2 regions of the Desulfitobacterium chlororespirans DSM 11544 genome follow, and region 1 is predicted to be linked to the other one. Evidence: riboswitches for the same ligand, from Rfam matches in the RefSeq annotation. Region 1 holds a riboswitch; the other holds the start of a gene.

Region 1 (5,036 bases):
TTAAAGCCTTTGGCAAAGGTAAGATTAAAATTGGCAAACACCTTAAGGGGTGCTTTGCTTTTTTTATAGGTTTTATAGGAGAAACTTAAATTATCTACCCTTAACATCACATACTCCTCATTTTTTTACTGAATATAATGGCAATAAAGAAAGGAATACCAATAACTGAGGTAACCAAGCCGATGGGCAGGATAACCCCTCTGACCATCAGCTTGCTGATGACAAAAGCCAGACCCATGACAAAAGCACCCAACAGCCCTGATAAAGGCATAAAAAATCGTTGATCTTCACCGACCAGCTGACGGGCAATATGGGGGGCGATCAGACCGACGAATCCTATGGTCCCCACAAAGCAGACCGATACGGCAGCCAGCAAAGAGCTTACGAAAATAACCATTCTCCGCACTTTGGCCGTATCGACACCGATACTTCTGGCTTTGGTATCATCCAGGGTCATTGCGGTCAGTTTCCAGGCATTTTTGAACAAAACCAAAAAACACACTATCAGCACCACAAGGACAATAAAAAATTTGCCCCAGGTGGTTTTCAATAAGCTGCCGAAATTCCAGAAGATTAAACTTTGCAGTTTATCCTCGTCGGCGACATACTGCAAGATCATGGTCAGAGAGTTAAACAAGAAATTTAACGCTACCCCAAAAAGAATGATGGCCGTTTTATTGATTTGTCTCTGCCTGGAAAAGGTATAGATGGCCACTGCCACCAAAAGGGCAAAGGCGAAAGCATTGACCGTCACAGCCAGGGTTTCCGGGACCTTCAGCACATTAGCGTTCAAAATCAATCCCATGGCCGCTCCGAAGGAAGCGGCGGCGGAAATTCCCAGGGTATAAGGACTGGCGATGGGATTGCGCAGGATGGTTTGCAATTCACAGCCGCTGATACCTAAGGATGCACCCACCACGATGGCCATAAGAGCCATGGGTAAACGGATATCCCTGATGATCATGGAGTTATGTCCATCCCCTTCTCCCGTGAGCAGCACCCGCAATACTTCACTAATCGCTATGGAAGAGGAACCGATGGAAATATTCAGGACCACTAAAACGATCATTGCTAGTGAAAAGCTCATAATCAAAAAGATTCTTCTCTTGATCAGCTGATTATATAATTTGCGGTTGGCATTTTCTTCATGCTTAATCTTGATTCACTCCTTAGCCTTTCTTGGCTGAAATCAGCTCAAACCGGCATCCAAAAGGGCTGCGGATCGTTGGCGCCAACTTTCCGAAGCCCTTTGCCGTTTTTATTTTTTTAAGGAAGTACTGTTTTCAAGGCCCGTAAACCAGGTGCTGATATCGCTGTCCACCAGCATAAATTTATCGAAAAATTCATCAAGGACCACCTCCGGATCAAGGTCTGCGAATTCTTCAGGATAGAAGAGCTTGGCCATCTTCAGACAAGGATAAAAGGCATAAATGGAACGGCTGGTTGAATGGGCAAATTCATAGACCTTGTTATTTTTAACCGCCTGCAAATTGCTCCAGCCGGTTCTGTTGATAATATCGTACTGTGGGGGTTCTTTCTTTTTATTAAGGCTGTCCAGCCAACCGTCATTGACACCGCTGAGAATGATATAATCCGGATCAGCTTTGATGACATACTCGGGATCAAGGGTATTGCTGCTTCCTCCCGCGGATGCCTTATCTAAAAGCACGGCATCGGCAATATTGTCACCGCCGGCAATAGCAATGGGCAGACCCCACCCGGAAACGCTGGTTCCTGTGCTCCCGAAGACCTCGGAGTAGCCTGACTTTTCATAATAAACCGTGGGCTTATCCTGACGCTGGGCAAGATTCTTGGCAGTAATGAGTCCATACTGCTTATCCATGAACGCCACGACTTCGGCGGCTTTTTCTTCTTCCTGGAATATCTTGCCCAAGAGCTTCATGGTCTCCTGAACCGACTTATCTAATTTTTTGCCGGGTACATCGATGAGCACGATATCGATTCCTGCCGCCGCAAGCTGATCTTCTATTTCCAAGGCATATTTATGGGCAGCCATGGCTGAGTTGACGATGAGAACATCGGGATTCATGGACAGCACCATTTCCAGGTCAAAGGGCGCGTTATGATCGGAGATCTGGCCTATATGCTGGGTATAGTCCCTAACCAGGGGCTTATACAGCTGGGCATATTTTTGAATGCCACCGCCGCCGTCCTGTCCGGAAGCAACCAGCATTGAAAAGGCCTCCTTCCCTTTCAGCGGTATAATATAGTCGATGACATCCATGGTGCTGATAGCATAGGAGGAAATAGGCAGGTCAATGGTTACCTCTCTGCCTTTGACATCCTTTATGGTTATAGAACTTGTCGTCTCTTTTTTAACGGGCATGGTATCCTTATTCAGAGGGGATATTACATTCGCGCTCCCCTCTTCAGCAGCGACATAGCCGTATTGAACAGGATCTTGACCGGCTTCCTTTAAAGCCGCGGCCACCCCATTGATAATCCCCTTACTGGTCAGTGTCGCACCGGCAACCACATCCACATCCAGGGACTGAGCTTCAATAATACGCTGGGGTATTTTCTCGATGGCGATGCCGCCAACATCCTCAGTTTCCGTATTTTCGCCTACAGTAATCTTCGTGATTTTTCCTTCCTTATCCACGTCCGCTGTCACTTCAAGATCCCCGTGATAACCGGGCGCTTTCGCCGTGTAAGTCCCGGCTGCAACTGCTTTTTCAGCAGGTGGGTTTTCCGCCGGTTTGTTGGCAGCTGCTGAATTGCAGCCCCCCAGGAGCACCATCATGACGATGACCAATAAAGCAGCTGTTTTTTGTCTATAGCTTTTCTCCATTGTTCTCCACCTTTCTTTCTGACTTCTTCTCGTTTGAGCATCCAAGCTTCTGCCCTGGTTTCTTACGTCTTCCGCTTGATTTTGGGCAAAGAAAATAAACCACCCTCCCCTCCGGAAAATGAATTGTAGTTTTATCAACAGGCAGGTCTCCTGGCTCGCGCCTTTATTTATCGCCTTCCCAGTCTTCGCCAGTGGCATGAAGATAAATAAATCTTTAACGGCGCTTACAGTAACGGGGGTTGCTCAGGATTTGCACCTGATTCCCTTTTCATTACTTACGTAAACCTGTCAATAGTTTCTTATTCAGCTTTAAACAACCAAACTATATCCCTTTATCGCTGAAACCAGTCTCGTTCAATTGACCAGTGGTTAGGTCGATATAAGGCTTAATATCAAGTACAGGAGTATTATCCAACATATCCACTCCTTCGAAAAACAAGCGGTTACCCTCTCTTTTCCTGAACCGGACTATGGACAGGCCGATGCCGTTGGGCCGGTTGGGAGATCGTGTGGAAAACACACCCATGACCTGATTGTTTCTGCGGGAAAGGGTCGTCAGCTTATATCCCGGGGATTTATGAAAATAAAACAAAATGGCCCCATAGCCCCCTGCTTGGATATCGGCAATACCTTCCTGGTATTCTTCGAGAACTTCAATAACAGCCATCGTTTCTCCCGAAAGAGTGCTTTGCCTGGGGGCGTCGCCCTTTTCCTTATAAGGAGACCGGATATATCCGATCGGTTTCATTAAGATCTCCACTGACTTCTCCTCCTCAGACCGTCTTTTTACCTGTGCCTGCGTTCATAATCGGCGATATTATCCAGCATTTTATATAAAATCCGCCTGGCGGTTTCCCGCTCCTCCTCTGTAAAATCTTTGGCCAGAATTCGGTTCAATCCTTTAAACACTTCATGAAATTCCTCTTCAAAATCCCTTGCTTTTGCTGTAACATAGACAATTTTTTTACGGCCGTCTTTAGGATCTTCTTCCCTGTATACATAACCTTCTTCTTCAAGCTTTTTCAAGGCTCTCGCTGTGTTTGCCTTATCGATATTGAGTAGTTCGCTTAGCTCTTCCTGGGTTATGCCATCGTAATTAAACAGCAATTGGGTCAAAAATGCCCATTGTCCCTGTCCGATGTTATAGTCTTTGATATTTCTGCCGATATAGGTCTGACTATAACGATCGATGGCTGAAATAGCCTTGATCAGTGATTTTCTTTTGTCTATACGCTCGTTCATGCTCTTCCCTTTGCTTATGTAGTTAGTAGTTCTGAATAACTAGTTGCGAAAGCAACGAATTATTCCTAATAAATTTACTTTATTTGATGCTTTTCAACACACGTTATTAATATGCTATACTATTCAATCAAATCTGTCAATCATCCTATTCAAGGAATATGACTTTTTCTATAACAACAATGGGCGGGTCGTACATGACAAGAGTTGAGGAGACCATCCCACTGAGAAAAAGATTGAATCCTACTTTACCCGATAAGAGATCCACGCTGCCAGCCGCCCTACGGTTCTCATGAGGATAATCCGCGCCAGCGCCGATGTAAACCTACCGAATTTACGGTATAAAATATTAAATAAAAAATAAGATTTGCGCTGGGCCTTATGTTCCGGCCTACGGCGCCATATATTGGGAAAGGAATAAAACTCAAAGTAGATCCATAGATAGCCCTTATCTAATTCCTCTGCCGTCATTCCCTTGGGCTGAAAGACCACATGAGCAGTATTGTACTTTGACAGCTCATGATCGAGTATGCGGCCTTCCTCTTTCATCCGGCCATGCAACTCTGTGCCGGGATAGGGAGTGAGAATATGAGAAGTTAAGGTTTCAATTTTGTTCCTGACCAGCCAATCCAGTGTTCTCTGAAAAACATCCGGTTCATCCCCGTCCAGACCAAAGACCATGCTGGCATTGATCATAATGCCCCGGCTGTGAATTTCCGTGATAATCTTTTCATACTTCTCGAACTGGTTATCCTTATTTACTCCATGCAATGAGGAATTATTGATCGATTCAAAACCGATAAAAAGGCTCTGGCAGCCCGTCTCCGCCATCAAATCCAGCACATCGGGATAGTCGGCAATTTTCGTCGTGACGGCAGCACTCCATTTTAACTCCCTGCCCTGCAGATTATTAAGCAGTTCACGAGTATAGGCGGGCACACCGATGAAATTATCGTCAATAAAAAGGATATGCCGGGTTCCCAGG
Region 2 (5,036 bases), on a different contig from region 1:
AAATCTCCACCCGTATCTTACCCCGCTGAATGCTGCTGAAAATCTCCTTGGCTTGTTTAGGGAGGTTTAATAAAAGATCGGAGTATTCCCGGAAATGTTTCCAGGTCTTTTCAGCAAGAAAAACGGGATGAAGCCGTTCCTTAAGGAGCTGCTCACCGAAAGGTTCAGCAATATCGATGATGCTGATCTCGGGATCCAACTGCTCCACGATTCCTTCCAAACTCAGGAGGGATTTACCCAACAGGACAAGATCGGCGGGAATAATAATCCGATGTTTGTAGGCCACCTTAAACAGGTCATTAACGGCACTCCCCAGATCGACTTCACTCATGGGCACATCCAGATACTTCTCTCTTAACCCATCCACATCCCGATACAATACCTTGGGATCCAGATCCTCAGGCACGATCCCCATAGCAAACACAGCCTCCACCATGTCCTCCGTCTTCCGCCGCATCATCCCGATGACCAGTGAAGCAAAATGATCCTTCATATCAGCAGAAAGCCTGCCGATCATGCCAAAATCGATTAAGGAAATCACCTGTTGGGGCAAAACGAAGATATTGCCCGGATGAGGATCCCCATGAAAAAACCCCTCGATTAAGATTTGCTTGAACATCGCTTTAATCAGATTTTCTGCCAGTTCCTTCCGATTATAACCCAGGGCCTCAAGAGTCTGGAATTGGCTGAGCTTGACTCCCTGAATGTATTCCAAAGTCAAAACTTTTTTGGTGGAGTACTCTTTATAGACCTTGGGAATGTGAATGGAGGAATCCCCTTGAAATTGCTTTCTGATTCGTTCCGCATTATTGCCTTCAATTTCATAGTTTAATTCATTGCGCAAGGAATTGGCGAATTCCTCCACCATATCCCGCACATGATACAGGGCTGCCCAATCCATACGCTTTTCCGCCAAAGCAGCCAAATCCAAAAGTATTTCCAGATCCGTTTCGATCTTCTGGGCAATACGGGGACGCTGGATTTTTACCGCAACACTTTCCCCTGATTGGAGAACGGCACGGTGAACTTGGCCAATAGAGGCTGCGGCCAGTGGCTCTTCCTCAAAATGCTGGAAAATATCCTGAGGCAGGGCCCCCAACTCGGCTTCAATAATTTGACTGACTTCGGCAAAAGAAAAGGGCGGAACTTGGTCCTGCAATTTTTCCAGTTCCGTAATGAGGTAATCGGGAATAATATCCGGCCGGGTGCTGGCTATTTGTCCAATCTTGACATAAGTAGGTCCCAACTCCTCTAAGGCGTTACGCAGGCGCTGACCGAGAGTTATGGGATCCACTGCTTCCTCCCGCCTCCGGATCCGCCTGGAAAAAGAGATAAAATTAATAAGCCCCATCTCTTCCAGGATGAGGCTGAATCCATTACGGGCCAATACCGTGGCTACTTCTTGATAGCGATGAACATGACGAATTTTTCTGCTAATCATGGGTCCCGTTTTCCAATTGAGCGATGCGGTTTTCCAGCCTTTCGATGTCTGCTTTGGTAGGAAGGTTAAGCTCCGCCAGGATTTTTTGCACTTGTTCCTTAAGCTTGACCTGAATCTCATTCTGCTGATCCTCGCCTTTTTGGATCAACTCATTCATTAATTCCTTGGATTCATTGGCGGACAGCTCTCCTTTCTTTACCAATTCATCCACAACCTTCTCAATTTGTTCTTTGCTCACCACAGCGAAACCTAACCCCAAGGCTAAACCCTTCTTGAGCATATCTTTCATGCTTACATCCCCCTGCCGTGAATTTTTAAAGAAAACCCGACTTCACCGAGCCTTTGATTTATAACCCCAGTGAGGCGAAGCCGCTGGTTGCACTTATGCTTAGAAAGCAGATAACGCAAGTTTATACTTTCCGACAGTGCTATCGAATCTTCGTCCTTAGTATTTACGCGGTTGCTGAAAACCATTCTTTAATCACCAGGAAAGCAGGCACTAAACAAACCTTGGCATTACCGGACGAATGCCTTATAATTGTCTTAATTCAATACAATAGAATTAGGTACTCAATCCTTTCGGGAGAGAGTTAAAAGGGAAGCCGGTTCAATTCCGGCACGGTCCCGCCACTGTGAATTGAGTGAGTGATCACTTTTAGTCAGGAACCTGCCTAATCATCAGCGACCTTCCTCGAGGACAGGATAGAGGCGCTGCAAGAATTCACTAATGCAGCAAAAACCTTTTATCCTGGCGATAAAAGGTTTTTCTTGATCTTTCCACCCCAACTCGAAAGGAGCACAAAAATGAATAGAAAAAAACAGGCACTCACCCTGCTGATAACCCTATGGGTGACCTTACTTTTGCTCAGCGGCTGCAATTCATCCCCACAGCAAGGTGCCGCTCCTCCTGAAGCGCCCTCCGGGCAAGATACCATCCAGGCTGCAAGCTACCCTTTAACCTACACAGATGATACGGGTGTGGCCACCACTCTGGAAAAAGAACCTCAACGCATTATCTGTCTGGCCCCGCCCTCCACAGAGATCTTAAGCGCCCTGGGCCTGGATCGCAAGCTGATCGGCTTAACTGTGTACGATAATTATCCGGTGGGTATTCAGGGGAACGCAGAATATATTTTTGAAGACAGTTTAAACCCCAATATGGAGCAGCTCATTGAGCTCAAACCGGATTTGGTCCTGACAGGAATGCATAAGGACAGCTTTGTTAACTCTCTGCGCAGCTTGGGGATACCTGTAGCTCATTTAAACCCCCAAAGTCTGGAAAGCACCTATCAAACCATCGAAAAACTGGGATACATTACCAATACTCAGGAACGGGCCCAGGCTGTGCTCCAGGGAATGAAAGCAAAGGAACAAGCCATTGCCGATAAAGTAGAGGCCATCAAGGAATCTGCTCGGGTCAGGGTATGGATTGAAGTGGATCCAGGTCTTTTTACCGCCGGTGCAGGAACCTTTCTTAACGAACTCATCACCAAAGCAGGTGGCATCAATATCGCAAGTGATGTTCAAGATTGGGCACAATACAGCGAGGAGCAGGTGATTGAGAAGAACCCTCAGGTCATCCTGAGCACCTACTCCTACTACATGGATAATGTGAAGGCCACCATCGCCGGCCGTCCGGCTTGGCAAGCCATCGATGCTGTCAGCAATGACCGGATTTACGATCTGGACAGCGATATGGTGACCCGCTCCGGTCCCCGGATCGTCGACGGCTTGGAGACCATCGCTAAAGCCCTTTATCCGGAGCGTTTCTGACTCTTCAGCCCTTGGCAAGGGTGGTCTTATCATCCGTATGGGGAGAGAGCTTATTGACTGAAGTTAAGGAGGATAACATAAAGATGAATTCCCGAACTTTCCCCAAAAGCATACCCTGGATTTTGGGCTTATCCCTGCTCCTGCTTCTTTCCGTTGTCATCTGTGTGATGACCGGCTCCGTCTCCCTGCCTTTTCATCTGACCTGGAAGATCATTTTAAACCATCTGCCTTTTTTGAGCTTTGACCACAGCTGGTCCTCAGCCCAGGAATCCATCGTTTGGAATCTGCGCCTGCCCCGGGTCTTTTTAGCCCTCATCGTTGGGGCCATGCTGGCAACCTCGGGAGTGGCCTTTCAAGGGATTCTGCGCAATCCTTTGGCTGATCCCTATATCTTGGGGGTCTCTTCCGGAGCTGCCATTGGCGCCGCCTCCGCTATCCTTTTTTTTCGCAGCTTTTCTTTCTTCGGTCAATCGGCCCTGCCTCTCTTCGCCTTTGCCGGAGGGCTTATTTCTCTGGCCTTTGTCTTCTCTTTATCCAGACAGCATGGTCAGTTTGAGCGGGAAACCTTAATCCTGGCCGGTGTGGTAGTGCAGGCTTTGTTGAGCGCTTTTCTCTCTCTTCTGATTGCCGTTTCCGGCGAGCAGATGCAGCAGATTATTTTCTGGATGATGGGCAGTCTCGCCAACAGCAGCTGGCAGAATGTCCTGATCCTTCTCCCTTATTTTCTGCTCGGCTTGGCTTATCTTCTCTTGCAAAGCCGGGAGCTGAATGTCATCGCTTTAGGGGAAAGAGCAGCAACTCACCTGGGAATCAACGTGGAGCGCAAGAAAATTGCCATTCTCATCGTCGGTTCGTTATTGGCCACGGCCGCAGTCTCCATGGTGGGGATCATCGCCTTTGTCGGCCTGATCATTCCCCATCTCATGCGCCTCCTCGTGGGACCTGACCACCGAATCCTCTTGCCGGTGTCTACTTTAGCGGGAGCAATCTTCCTTTTGTGGTCGGATACCATGGCCAGAACCCTGCTCCAATCTCAGGAGATTCCCATCGGAGCGATTACAGCCTTTGTGGGCGCACCCTTTTTCGCATATCTGTTAAAAAGTGGTTTAAGGAGGGGTTAGGATGAACCTGTTCGAGATTCAGAACCTTAATCAACATTATGGCTCCTTTGCTGTGTTGCGGAACCTTTCCTTTGCCATCAGCCAGGGAGATATGTTTGGCATTATCGGCCCCAATGGCAGCGGTAAATCGACTCTGATCCGTACCATCAGCGGCCTTCAGCCTCCTAGTTCCGGTAAGGTTCTGTTGATGGACAGACCACTTTCCTCCCATACCTCAAAAGAGCTGGCCCGCCAAATTGCCGTTCTGGAGCAGGAGGGTACCCCTGCCCTGCCCTTTACCGTAGAGCAGATCGTATCCATGGGGCGCTATCCCTGGTTAAAACCCTTTGCCGACCTGAGCTCCCATGACAGGGCTGTGGTGGAGAACATACTCGTTAAACTCAATCTTGGGCCTAAACGCTCCCAAAAAGTCAGCACCCTAAGCGGCGGTCAGCGCCAACTGGTTTCTCTGGCCCGGGCTATGGCTCAAGAACCCCGGATACTCATCCTGGATGAACCCACCACCTATTTGGATATTGGCCACCAATGCTTAGTCATGGATCATGTCCGCCAGTGGCATGACGAGTTGGGCATCACTGTGATTATGGTCCTGCACGACTTAAATATAGCGGCTCAGTATTGCGACCGGATTCTCCTGCTCGATCAAGGGGAAATCGTTACCTGGGGTAAAAAAGAAGACGTGCTCCGGGAAGAAACGTTAA

The links. Region 1 has a riboswitch for cobalamin ahead of BUA14_RS09925 (ABC transporter substrate-binding protein). Riboswitches for the same ligand answer to the same signal wherever they lie in the genome.
Region 2: another riboswitch for cobalamin. It lies ahead of BUA14_RS21765 (ABC transporter substrate-binding protein); the one in region 1 lies ahead of BUA14_RS09925 (ABC transporter substrate-binding protein).

What each region holds. Positions count from the first base shown of each region.
Region 1 covers NZ_FRDN01000006.1:332,562-337,597, reverse strand. Annotated here, with positions in the region: gene BUA14_RS09935 (ABC transporter ATP-binding protein) at 1-107, opposite strand, end outside; gene BUA14_RS09930 (FecCD family ABC transporter permease) at 107-1,087, opposite strand; gene BUA14_RS09925 (ABC transporter substrate-binding protein) at 1,259-2,812, opposite strand; cobalamin riboswitch at 2,936-3,116, opposite strand; gene tsaA (tRNA (N6-threonylcarbamoyladenosine(37)-N6)-methyltransferase TrmO) at 3,135-3,572, opposite strand; gene BUA14_RS09915 (MarR family winged helix-turn-helix transcriptional regulator) at 3,599-4,054, opposite strand; gene BUA14_RS09910 (B12-binding domain-containing radical SAM protein) at 4,295-5,036, opposite strand, start outside.
Region 2 covers NZ_FRDN01000015.1:75,188-80,223, reverse strand. Annotated here, with positions in the region: gene BUA14_RS21780 (ABC1 kinase family protein) at 1-1,441, opposite strand, end outside; gene BUA14_RS21775 (phasin family protein) at 1,434-1,730, opposite strand; cobalamin riboswitch at 1,989-2,130, shown strand; gene BUA14_RS21765 (ABC transporter substrate-binding protein) at 2,246-3,214, shown strand; gene BUA14_RS21760 (FecCD family ABC transporter permease) at 3,298-4,335, shown strand; gene BUA14_RS21755 (ABC transporter ATP-binding protein) at 4,337-5,036, shown strand, end outside.